Regions from separate parts of the Colwellia sp. MB02u-9 genome, predicted to be linked through region 2. Evidence: predicted binding sites of a transcription regulator. Region 2 holds the regulator's gene; the other holds the start of a gene.
What was found. The regulator FliA, encoded in region 2, starts transcription of late flagellar genes. The targets are predictions, from matches to a motif close to CTAAAGNTNNNNNNNNNNNNGCCGATA.
Positions count from the first base shown of each region.

Region 1: H4J65_RS16355 (DUF3530 family protein) is a predicted target of FliA. The motif match lies at 2,302-2,328, and genes of this name have one in related genera.

Region 1 is NZ_JACGVF010000100.1:35,285-40,365, reverse strand. It holds gene H4J65_RS16360 (efflux RND transporter permease subunit) at 1-914, shown strand, start outside; gene H4J65_RS16355 (DUF3530 family protein) at 1,199-2,176, opposite strand; gene H4J65_RS16350 (pseudouridine synthase) at 2,362-3,045, opposite strand; gene rapA (RNA polymerase-associated protein RapA) at 3,189-5,081, opposite strand, start outside.
Region 2 is NZ_JACGVF010000088.1:23,492-28,572, forward strand. It holds gene flhF (flagellar biosynthesis protein FlhF) at 1-662, shown strand, start outside; gene H4J65_RS06155 (MinD/ParA family protein) at 924-1,766, shown strand; gene H4J65_RS06160 (RNA polymerase sigma factor FliA) at 2,065-2,778, shown strand; gene cheY (chemotaxis response regulator CheY) at 2,831-3,214, shown strand; gene H4J65_RS06170 (protein phosphatase CheZ) at 3,244-3,987, shown strand; gene H4J65_RS06175 (chemotaxis protein CheA) at 4,001-5,081, shown strand, end outside.

The sequences.
Region 1 (5,081 bases), on a different contig from region 2:
TCAGGCAAGCCTTTTATGGTGATGAAGCACAGCGTATTCAACGTGGCCGTGATGAGTTGAAAGTCATGGTGCGTTATCCTGAAGCTAGCCGTTTATCGGTATCTGATCTAGAAGATATGTGGATTAGGACACCTCAAGGTGAAAAAGTGCCATTTTATCAAGTGGCTGATATTGAAATAGGCCAAGGTTTTTCCACGATTACTCGGATTAACCAGAAGCGTTCAATCACCATTTCAGCTGATATTGACAGCGATAAGGTTGAATCAAGAAAAGTGGTCAGTGAAATGAATGATGATTATATTCCTGAAATTTTAGCGGACTATCCCAGTGTGGAATATGGTGTTGAAGGGGCGAGTAAAGATCAAGCTGATTTCTTATCTCAACTCGGCTTTGCTGCCATTGGTGCGATGTTTTTGATTTATGGCTTAATCGCTATTCCAACTAAATCATATAGCCAACCCTTGGTGATTATGTCGGTCATTCCTTTTGGTATTATCGGTGCCATTATCGGCCATTGGTTGCTGGGTCGAACGATCAACATGATGTCGATGTTTGGCTTTATTGCTTTAACGGGGGTTGTGGTTAACGACAGTTTAATCATGGTCGACTTTATCAATAAAGCGAAAGGGTCGGGTATGCGAATGTTCGACATTGTGAGTCAAGCGGGTACTCAACGATTTAGGGCGATATTACTCACCTCACTGACCACTTTTTTTGGTGTTTTCCCATTATATTTTGAACAAAGCTTACAAGCCCAGTTTATTATACCGATGGCGATTTCATTAGGTTTTGGTATTGTTTTTGCGACTGTGATCACACTGTTTTTGATCCCAGCGCTTTATTTGATTAAAGAAGATATCGCTAATCTCTTTAGAAAACGACCAGAGTTCGGGGTTGAAACAACACCGAATTAAGAGTTTTTAGCGATAAGTTTAAAGCTGTCAGCTGTCAGATACTGCCAACTTGCAGTTGGTGTTTATTTTTACTGACAGCTTTTTTAGTTCTAAGTTTAAAGCTGTCAGCTGTCAGATAATGCCAACATGCAGTGGTGTTTATTTTTACTGACAGCTCATAACTTCAAACTGACAACTACTTTTAGCGATAAGTTTAAAGCTGTCAGCTGTCAGACAATGCCAACTTGCCGTTGATGTTTATTTTTACTGACAGCTTATAACTTCAAACTGATAGCTTCTTTTATTTACCAACCCATCGCACTAAGCCAACTGATAATAGCTTTGGTTAAGGTTTGTTTCGCATAGTAACCCGTGGCTTGATTACTTAATTGTCTTTGTCGGTAATATATTTTCATGGCTCTTTGGGCAAAATCTTTTCTCATTTTTGCGCTGGCCAGTACTAAACGGTGATCGCGCTGCAAATATAAATCGAGTACAGGATAATCGCTTAACGCGAGTTGTTGAGCAATTTTATCGTTTTCGGGCAAGGTCGGCATATAACTACTGAGCATTACTAAAGCACTGGGTTCGGCCACCAATGCTTGTTGATAGATATTCAGTAATACGGCGCTATGATTGCCTTCTGCTACCACAATAATGACGCCTGGGTAGCTTTTCGCTTTTGTAATGACTGCTTGCATAACATCAGCAAATTTTTTCTCATAGTTTGTTAAGGTCTCAATATCTTCAGTGCTACGCTCTTGCGCCGTGAAGGCTTGTGAAGGGTAGCTTTGCGGTTTATGCGGGGGATGCAAGGTAATTGTGGTCCAGCCATGTTGTGGCATATTGCTACTTAGCTGATTGAGTGCATTAGGTGTTGCTATGCTTTGTTGCCAATCAGGAATTAACACCATCACGCCTTTATTAATTGCCGTGGTGTGTTCATTAATGACCGTAAGGTAGCTGTCAGTACCTACCAGTAATGGCACTATTTTTTCTTGCGCTAAGTAGTGTTTAATATCTTGCTGCTGCTGCTCAAAAGCATCAACAGGTGCCTTGATCATGACTTTATTTTGCTGGCTATCTTCTGTGGACTTTGTTGGCGCAGTGCTAGCTTCAGTGTGAGTGTCAGCTTCAGTGCTTTTTGGTGCCGTTGAGCTCGTGTTATCCGTTTGCTTTTTAGGCTCAGCAGTCTCCATTGCCCATGAATGCGCGCTGTTAACTAATAGACTTAAGGTCGTTAACGCGATGAATAAAAATAGTGGGCGTATGTTTAAGCGCATAAAAAGCAAACTTCCTCAAATGGGTGACTGAGCAATAACTGCACATTGAGTATCAGTAACTGATGGTCGATAACGGATCATTAATAACGGATTATTAAGCGCGACAAAACCGGCTCTAGTGATATTATCGACGCTAGTGGGGCTTTCTTTAATTAGCTTTTAACTAGCTCTCGCCGCTCTTGGTGTTAATCAAACGGACAGGCTTTTGAAAATGTTAAGGTTTGCGCTGTCACTGGATGGCTTATTTGTAGCATTTGGGCATGCAATTGTAAACGGCTACTCATCGCCAAGGCTTGCTCGTGGGCATAAAGTCGATCACCGAGTATTGGGTGGCCAAGCCACAGCATATGCACGCGCAACTGGTGAGAGCGTCCTGTTATGGGTGTCAGCTCAACTAAGGTGCTAGTTTGACCATCAATATCTTGGCGATAACTTAATACCTTATAATGCGTTAATGCCGCTTTACCTTGTTGATGATCTATTTTTTGTTTTGGTCTATTTGGCCAATCACCCATTAGGGGTTGCTCAACAGAGCCTTGCGCTTTTTCAATCTTACCAAAGACCCGAGCAATATAGCTTTTTTGCGTTAAGCGTTTTTCAAACTGGCGACTAATAGCCACATGCGCAGGTTTATTAAGTGCCATCACCATAATACCCGATGTCGCCATGTCTAATCGATGCACAATAGTTGCCGTGGGCAATACTTTGTGCACTCTACTTTCTAAACAGTCTTGATGCTCAGGTAAACGGCCAGATACGGTCAATAAACCACTGGATTTATTGACGACCACAATATCATTGTCGTGATAAATAATATCAAGGTAGGGGCGCATTTGAGGCTGATAAATAAAGTCAGGGTTAGCAGCCATTTTATTGTTTTCCTTTTAAACGCTTGTACTGTTGAAGGTTGTACTTTTTGATGTTGGTAAGCTAGCCATCAGGTGACAGAATATGCCCAGCCTGATGGCTTTTATCAAGAGCTTTTAGTGTTTAGCTTTTAGTCTGTATTGACTTAGTTGCTGACCACAATTAAACGTACCGCTTCAAATTGAATTTTGGCTTTTTCAATATATTCAGCCAAAGCCTTTTTTTGCATAAGAATAAAGTCAATTTCTTGCTGACGCACACTTGGGTTGATCGCTTTTAGCGCGGTTAAGCGTTGATGCTCTTCATCCATAGCTAGGTGCATAGCTTTCAGCGCTTTTTGTTGAATCGAATCAACTTGCTGCTCGGCATGGTCTTCTGCTTTGGCGACTAACGGAGCCACTTGGCTTCTAAGTGCCTTAACTAACTGCAATGCCACTTGCTTTTTAACCGGTGATAATTGTTGATCTAATACGGTTTCGCTAACTTTATCAGCAAGGTTATTGCCATTTTTGTCGACTAATATCCGAATAGGTGTAGTGGGTAAATAACGCCCTAGTTGTAAATTGCTCGGTGCGATGGCGGCTAAGGTAAATATGCACTCTAAGAAAAATGTGCCGGTAGGTAGTGCGGGATTTTTCAAAACACCAATACTAGCGTTACCAATTTCATCACAAAGTACCAGTTCCATCGCGCCGCGCACCATAGGATGATCCCAAGTGATCAGCTGATAATTTTCAACCGCTAAGGCGGTGTCACGATTAAAGGTAATGGTGGTGCCGTCTTCAGGTAAGCACGGAAAGTTGGCACATAACATATGTTCAGAAGGCTGCAGGGCAATGGCGTTATCGGCTTTATCATCTTGTTGAATACCAAAAACGTCTAACAGCTGAAACATAAATTGTGGTAAATGAATTTGCTGATCTAGTTGTGCTATTTTCTTCACTAAAGCATGCGCTTTACCTTGGCCAGAAGAATGTAACTCAAGCAGTTTATCACGACCGGTTTCTAAATCTTGTTTGATGGTCAGATGCTTTTCATGGCTTTGCTCAATCAAGTTTTGTGCTTCGCTAGAGTCCCAGTTGGCACTAAGCGCCAGCTCAAATAAGCTTTCACCAAAGGCTTTAAACACCGAGTGACCCGTAATACAGGTATGTTCAAAGGCGTTCAACGCTTGTGTATACCAATTAAACAGTAAGCTCTGCGCTGACTCTTCAAAGTAGGGTACATGGATACGAATAATTTCTGTTTGGCCGATACGGTCTAAACGCCCGATACGTTGTTCAAGTAAATCAGGGTTAAGTGGTAAATCAAATAACACTAAATGATGAGCAAATTGGAAGTTACGTCCTTCACTACCAATTTCAGAACACAGTAGCACTTGGGCGCTATCTTCATCTTGAGCAAAATAAGCGGCCGCACGGTCGCGTTCAAAAATACTTAAGCCTTGATGAAATACTGCTGCACGCATACCTTCTTTAACACGTAAGGCGTTTTCCAAGTCGATTGCTGTTTGCGCATGTGCACAAATCACCACCACTTTTTCTTTTTTCAACGACTGTAATAGTGCGATTAAATAGTCAACACGTGGGTCAATATCAACCCAGTCTTCATGGCTATCTAAGCTGAACAATATTTCGGGCGTAAACAAGAGTTTTGCTTGTGCTTGCGACTTTAAATCTTCAGTTGTGCCCGACAATAATAGTTCATTGATCGAGTCTTGATAGGCTTCTGGCATCACCAGTGGCGTGGCATGTAATTCACGACCCGGAAAACCTTTAATGGTGTTGCGACTATTACGAAATAATATACGGCCAGTGCCATGACGGTCTAAAAGCTGGTCAAGAATGTGCTGGCGAGCATTTTTTTTAGCTGCTTCTTCCAGATGATTTATCGCTGCGATATGTGCGCTAACGTCAGCTTCGTGCAATAAGTTGGTCAAGGTGGTTATTTGTTCAGTCGCTAATGGCTCATCGGTAACCAAAGTATTGGCCGCATTGGCGACTTCGGTATAATGCAGCTCTTCTTCGGTGAATTTTTG
Region 2 (5,081 bases):
TTATTCAACGTGGTGGCGTGGTTTCTCTTGTTGGGCCAACAGGCGTGGGTAAAACCACCACTATTGCGAAATTAGCGGCCCGCTTTGCTCAGCTGCACGGCGCCGACCAAGTGGTATTAATTTCTACAGATAGTTATCGTATTGCTGGTTTTGAACAGCTTGCTACTTACGGTCGTATTATTGGTTGCCACGTTAAGTTGGCCAATGACGGCGATGAGCTAGATAGCTTGTTACAACAGTTCTCACAAAAAAAATTAATATTGATCGATACTGCCGGTATGGGGCAAAGAGATATGCGTCTAACTGAGCATTTGACTACCTTAATCTCAAATGCGCGTGTTAGAATTCGTAATTACTTAGTATTAGCCGCCAATACGCAGCAGCGTGTTATGCAAGAAAATGTTGAGCGCTTTAAAAGTATTCCTTTAGCGGGCTGCATTTATACTAAATTAGATGAAAGCCTAAGTGTCGGTGAAATTATCACCACATCATTACAAAACGGTTTAGCTATTGGCTATCTTACTGATGGACAAAGAGTTCCGGAAGATATTAAGGTTGCAAATGCTGAAAAATTGGTTACGCTAGCAGACCGAATGGCCACTAAGTATCAAAGCTCAGGGACTGTTTCTTGGCGTAATCCGGTATCAGCCGTCGCAGTATAGTTAGGCAGAGCAATTATGCTAATTGAATTAAGTAAGCAATTATCTAATTATAAGTAAGCATAAATATTCAAGAGCATAGGTTTATTGTTTCAGACTACAGGTAAGTATCACCATCCGTGTAGTTTGGCGCTTGATTGATTCTTACATGGCCATTTTGAGTCATGTATGGTTCCACAGCATTAAGTGATTTTTGTACGTTGAGGTCAGCTTAAAATGACCGATTATTTATTGCAATGGGCATTACATAGAGAAGTTATATAGATGATAGATCAAGCGAGTGGCTTAAGAAAAATGCAAAACCCCGAATACATAAAAGTCATCGCCGTTTCTGGCGGTAAAGGCGGGGTTGGTAAAACTAATGTCTCATTAAATACTGCCATTTCTTTAGCTAAATTAGGTAAGCGGGTTTTAGTGCTAGATGCCGACTTAGGCTTGGCTAATGTTGATGTTATGCTAGGTTTGCGCGTAAAACGCAACCTGTCGCATGTGCTATCGGGTGAATGTGAACTGGATGATATTATTATTCAAGGCCCTGCCGGCATTAATATTATTCCTGCGACATCAGGCACTCAATCTATGGTGGATTTAACCCCAGCTGAGCATGCCGGACTTATTCGTGCTTTTAGTGATATGAAAACCAAATTTGACATTTTAATTGTTGATACCGCTGCCGGTATCTCAGATATGGTATTAAGTTTTTGCCGTGCATCACAAGATGTTTTATTAGTCGTGTGTGACGAACCCACCTCAATTACTGACTGTTATGCCTTAATGAAATTGTTAAGCCGAGATCACGGGCTATTCAAATTTAAAGTGGTGGCAAACATGGTGCGCACCCCGAATGAAGGTAAAAATTTATTTGCGAAATTAGCTAAAGTCACTGACAGATTTTTGGATGTCACTTTAGAGCTGGTTGCTGTTATACCTTATGATGAAAATATTCGTAAATCTGTGAGAAAACAACAAGCGATTGTCGAGGCATATCCTAACTCGCCAGCGTCAATTGGCCTTAAAGCACTTGCCAAAAACATTGTGAGCTGGCCAGTGCCAAAACAAGCCTCTGGGCATTTAGAATTCTTTATTGAGCAATTACTAGAACACTAAAGCTGTTGAGCTTTTAACTTGTAGCTAGGTATGAACATAACGACGAAGCAGGGTTACAATTGGACAATTCGTGGTGTTTTTTTTTGCATGAGTTAAGCGAGCTCTAGCTATAGCAAGTGTGTAGGTTTTTTTACCGCCTGTTAAAGGTCTATCGTTGTTTTTTAACTAACATCGTTAGCAAGTGTAAACTAGCATAGCTACCTAATATGTCTGTCGCCTTGTTAACTGAAAGCCTAATCTATAGCCGAGACTAGAATGAAAATTCTACAGGCCCTATTTAACAAACAAGTGAGTTATCGTGTTAAAAGTACATACTTATAGTGTTGATAAATCGGCCTTGCTGGAGCGACACACAGTACTCGTGAAGCGCATTGCTTATCATTTGCTTGCCCGACTACCGGCCAGTGTTTTGGTTGATGACCTTGTTCAATCAGGCATGATAGGCTTATTTGAAGCGGCAAATAATTTTGATAATAGCAAAGGTGCTAGCTTTGAAACTTTTGCGGGTATTCGTATTCGTGGTGCCATGCTTGATGAAATTCGTCGGGGTGACTGGGTTCCCCGCTCAGTGCATAAAAATAGTCGCATGATCAGCGAAGCCATCAAAAGCTTAGAAGCGCAATATGGCCGCGACGTTACCGATGTTGAAGTGGCTGAAAAACTTGAGATTTCAATCAATGAATACCATCAGATACTGAATGACGTGAGTTCAGGGAAAATTATTGGTCTTGATGATTTAGGTGTTAGTGATGATGTGATTGAAATAGCCCACAGTCACCAGCAAGATGAACCTTACGCTAACATTGAACAAAGTTTCTTTAAAAAGTCATTAGCAGAGTGTATTTCTTCTTTACCCGAGCGTGAAGCTTTAGTACTGTCCTTGTATTATGACGAAGAGCTTAACCTTAGAGAAATAGGCCAAGTACTTGATGTGAGTGAATCACGGGTAAGCCAAATACACAGTCAAGCGATGCATAGATTAAAAGCTCGTATGCAATCGTGGCAAAATTAAGTAGAATATTAAAAATATTGTAAAATTTTAAATGTTATCACCGGAGGGTGTCTTGGAAAAAAATATGAAAGTGCTTGTTGTTGACGATTTTTCAACAATGAGACGCATAATCAAAAACTTATTACGCGACTTAGGTTTCACCAATATATCAGAAGCAGATGATGGTAATACCGCGCTGCCGATGCTGAAAGCTGGTGATTTTGATTTTGTTGTTACTGATTGGAATATGCCAGTTATGCAAGGGATAGATTTACTTAAAGCCATTAGAGCGGATGAAAAGTTATCTCATATTCCAGTATTGATGGTTACTGCAGAAGCGAAGAAAGATCAAATTATCATGGCAGCTCAAGCGGGAGTTAATGGTTATATTGTTAAACCTTTTACAGCTGCAACGTTAAGCGCAAAGCTTGATAAAATTTTCCAACGTCTTGGTTAATCACCAATTTTTTTACACAAGGCTGTTATATGAGTAAATATACTAGTATCCATGTTTCTTTAGAACAGGCTAAATTGTTGGTTAAATACCTTGAGGCAGATCAGCAAAACAAAGCGGATGAGTTAATTGCAGAAATTCAAAATCCAGTTCAAACTGCATTGTTTGAAGAAATAGGTAAGTTAACTCGCGAATTGCATAATTCATTGAATAACTTTCATTTTGATTCACGTTTGAATGATTTAGCGACTGCGGACATTCCAGACGCTAAAGAAAGATTGAATTTTGTTATTGATCGTACCGAAGAAGCGGCTAATAAAACCATGGATGTTGTTGAATCAATTTTTCCTGTGGTTAGTAATATTCAACAACAAATCAAGAACGTTAATCCGCTGTGGCATAAATTAATGCACAATGATCTTGATATTACTGATTTTAAAGTATTATGTCGAGATATCGATGTTTTACTGACAACAACAGAAAAAGAAACCAGCAAAATTCATGGCTTAATGACGGATGTTTTGATGGCGCAAGATTTTCAAGATCTTACCGGCCAAATTATTCGCAAAGTTATTGATTTAGTTTGTGAGGTTGAAGACAGCTTAATAAATATGCTAACAGCCTTTGGTATGGCTTCCAAACAAGAGCAATCGAATTACTTACCAAAATTAGGTGAAAACTTAGTTGAAGGTCCGATTGTTAATCCTGGAAATCGTAAAGATGTTGTTTCAGATCAACACGACGTTGATGATTTATTATCAAGCTTAGGTTTTTAATAGGAGTTACTAAATGTCATTTGAACAAGATGAAGAAATTCTTCAGGATTTTTTAATTGAAGCTGGGGAAATACTTGAAACCTTGTCAGAGCAATTAGTTGAGCTTGAAAATGATCCTGAAAATGCGGAATTGCTCAATGCTATTTTTAGAGGATTTCATACAGTAAAAGGTGGTGCTGGCTTTTTGTCACTTGCCGAGTTAGTTGATGCCTGTCACGGTGCGGAAAATGTTTTCGATACCTTAAGAAATCAACAACGATCAGTTACCTCCTCATTAATGGATGTTATTCTTAAAGCGCTCGACACCATTAATGAAATGTTTGCTCAAGTACAAAATAAAGCGCCATTAAGCCCGGCAGATCCTAGTTTGCTAGCCGAGTTACATCGACTATCTCAGCCGGAAGGACAAGCAGAGTCTGTGGCAGAAAATGCGCTTGCAACGGCTGAGGAAAATATACCGGCAGCTGATAGTAATTCAAGTGACGAAATGTCAGAAGATGAATTTGAACGCCTATTAGATGAACTTCATGGCAGCGGTGCAAAAAAAGCCAGTGCGGCTGTAGTTGAGCAGCCAACAACATTGAGTAGTGGTAGTAGTAATGATATTTCGGATGATGAATTCGAATCATTACTGGATGAACTGCACGGCCAAGGTGCATTTTCTCCTGCGGTGACTCCTGCGGTGACTCCTGCGCATGCTAGCACAGAAAATTCCGCATCGGCTGATGAAATAGATGATGATGATTTTGAGTCGTTATTAGACGAACTGCACGGAAAAAATCAACGACCTAAAGCTCAAGCACCGGAAAAACCTGCTGCCGCTGTTACAAAAGCGGCAAGTGCTCCTGCGGCGAATAACATCGCGGCTAAACCGGCAATAAATCAAATACCAGCAAGCACTGACAAAAAAACCGCACCGGCAAAGCCCGCTCAAGCTGAAACAACGGTGAGGGTTGATACCAAACGACTAGATCAGATCATGAACATGGTTGGCGAGTTAGTTTTAGTGCGTAACCGTCTAGCGAGTCTAGGCATGACAAAAGAAGATGAAGAATTAACCAAGGCCTTGTCAAACCTAGATGCGGTCACTACTG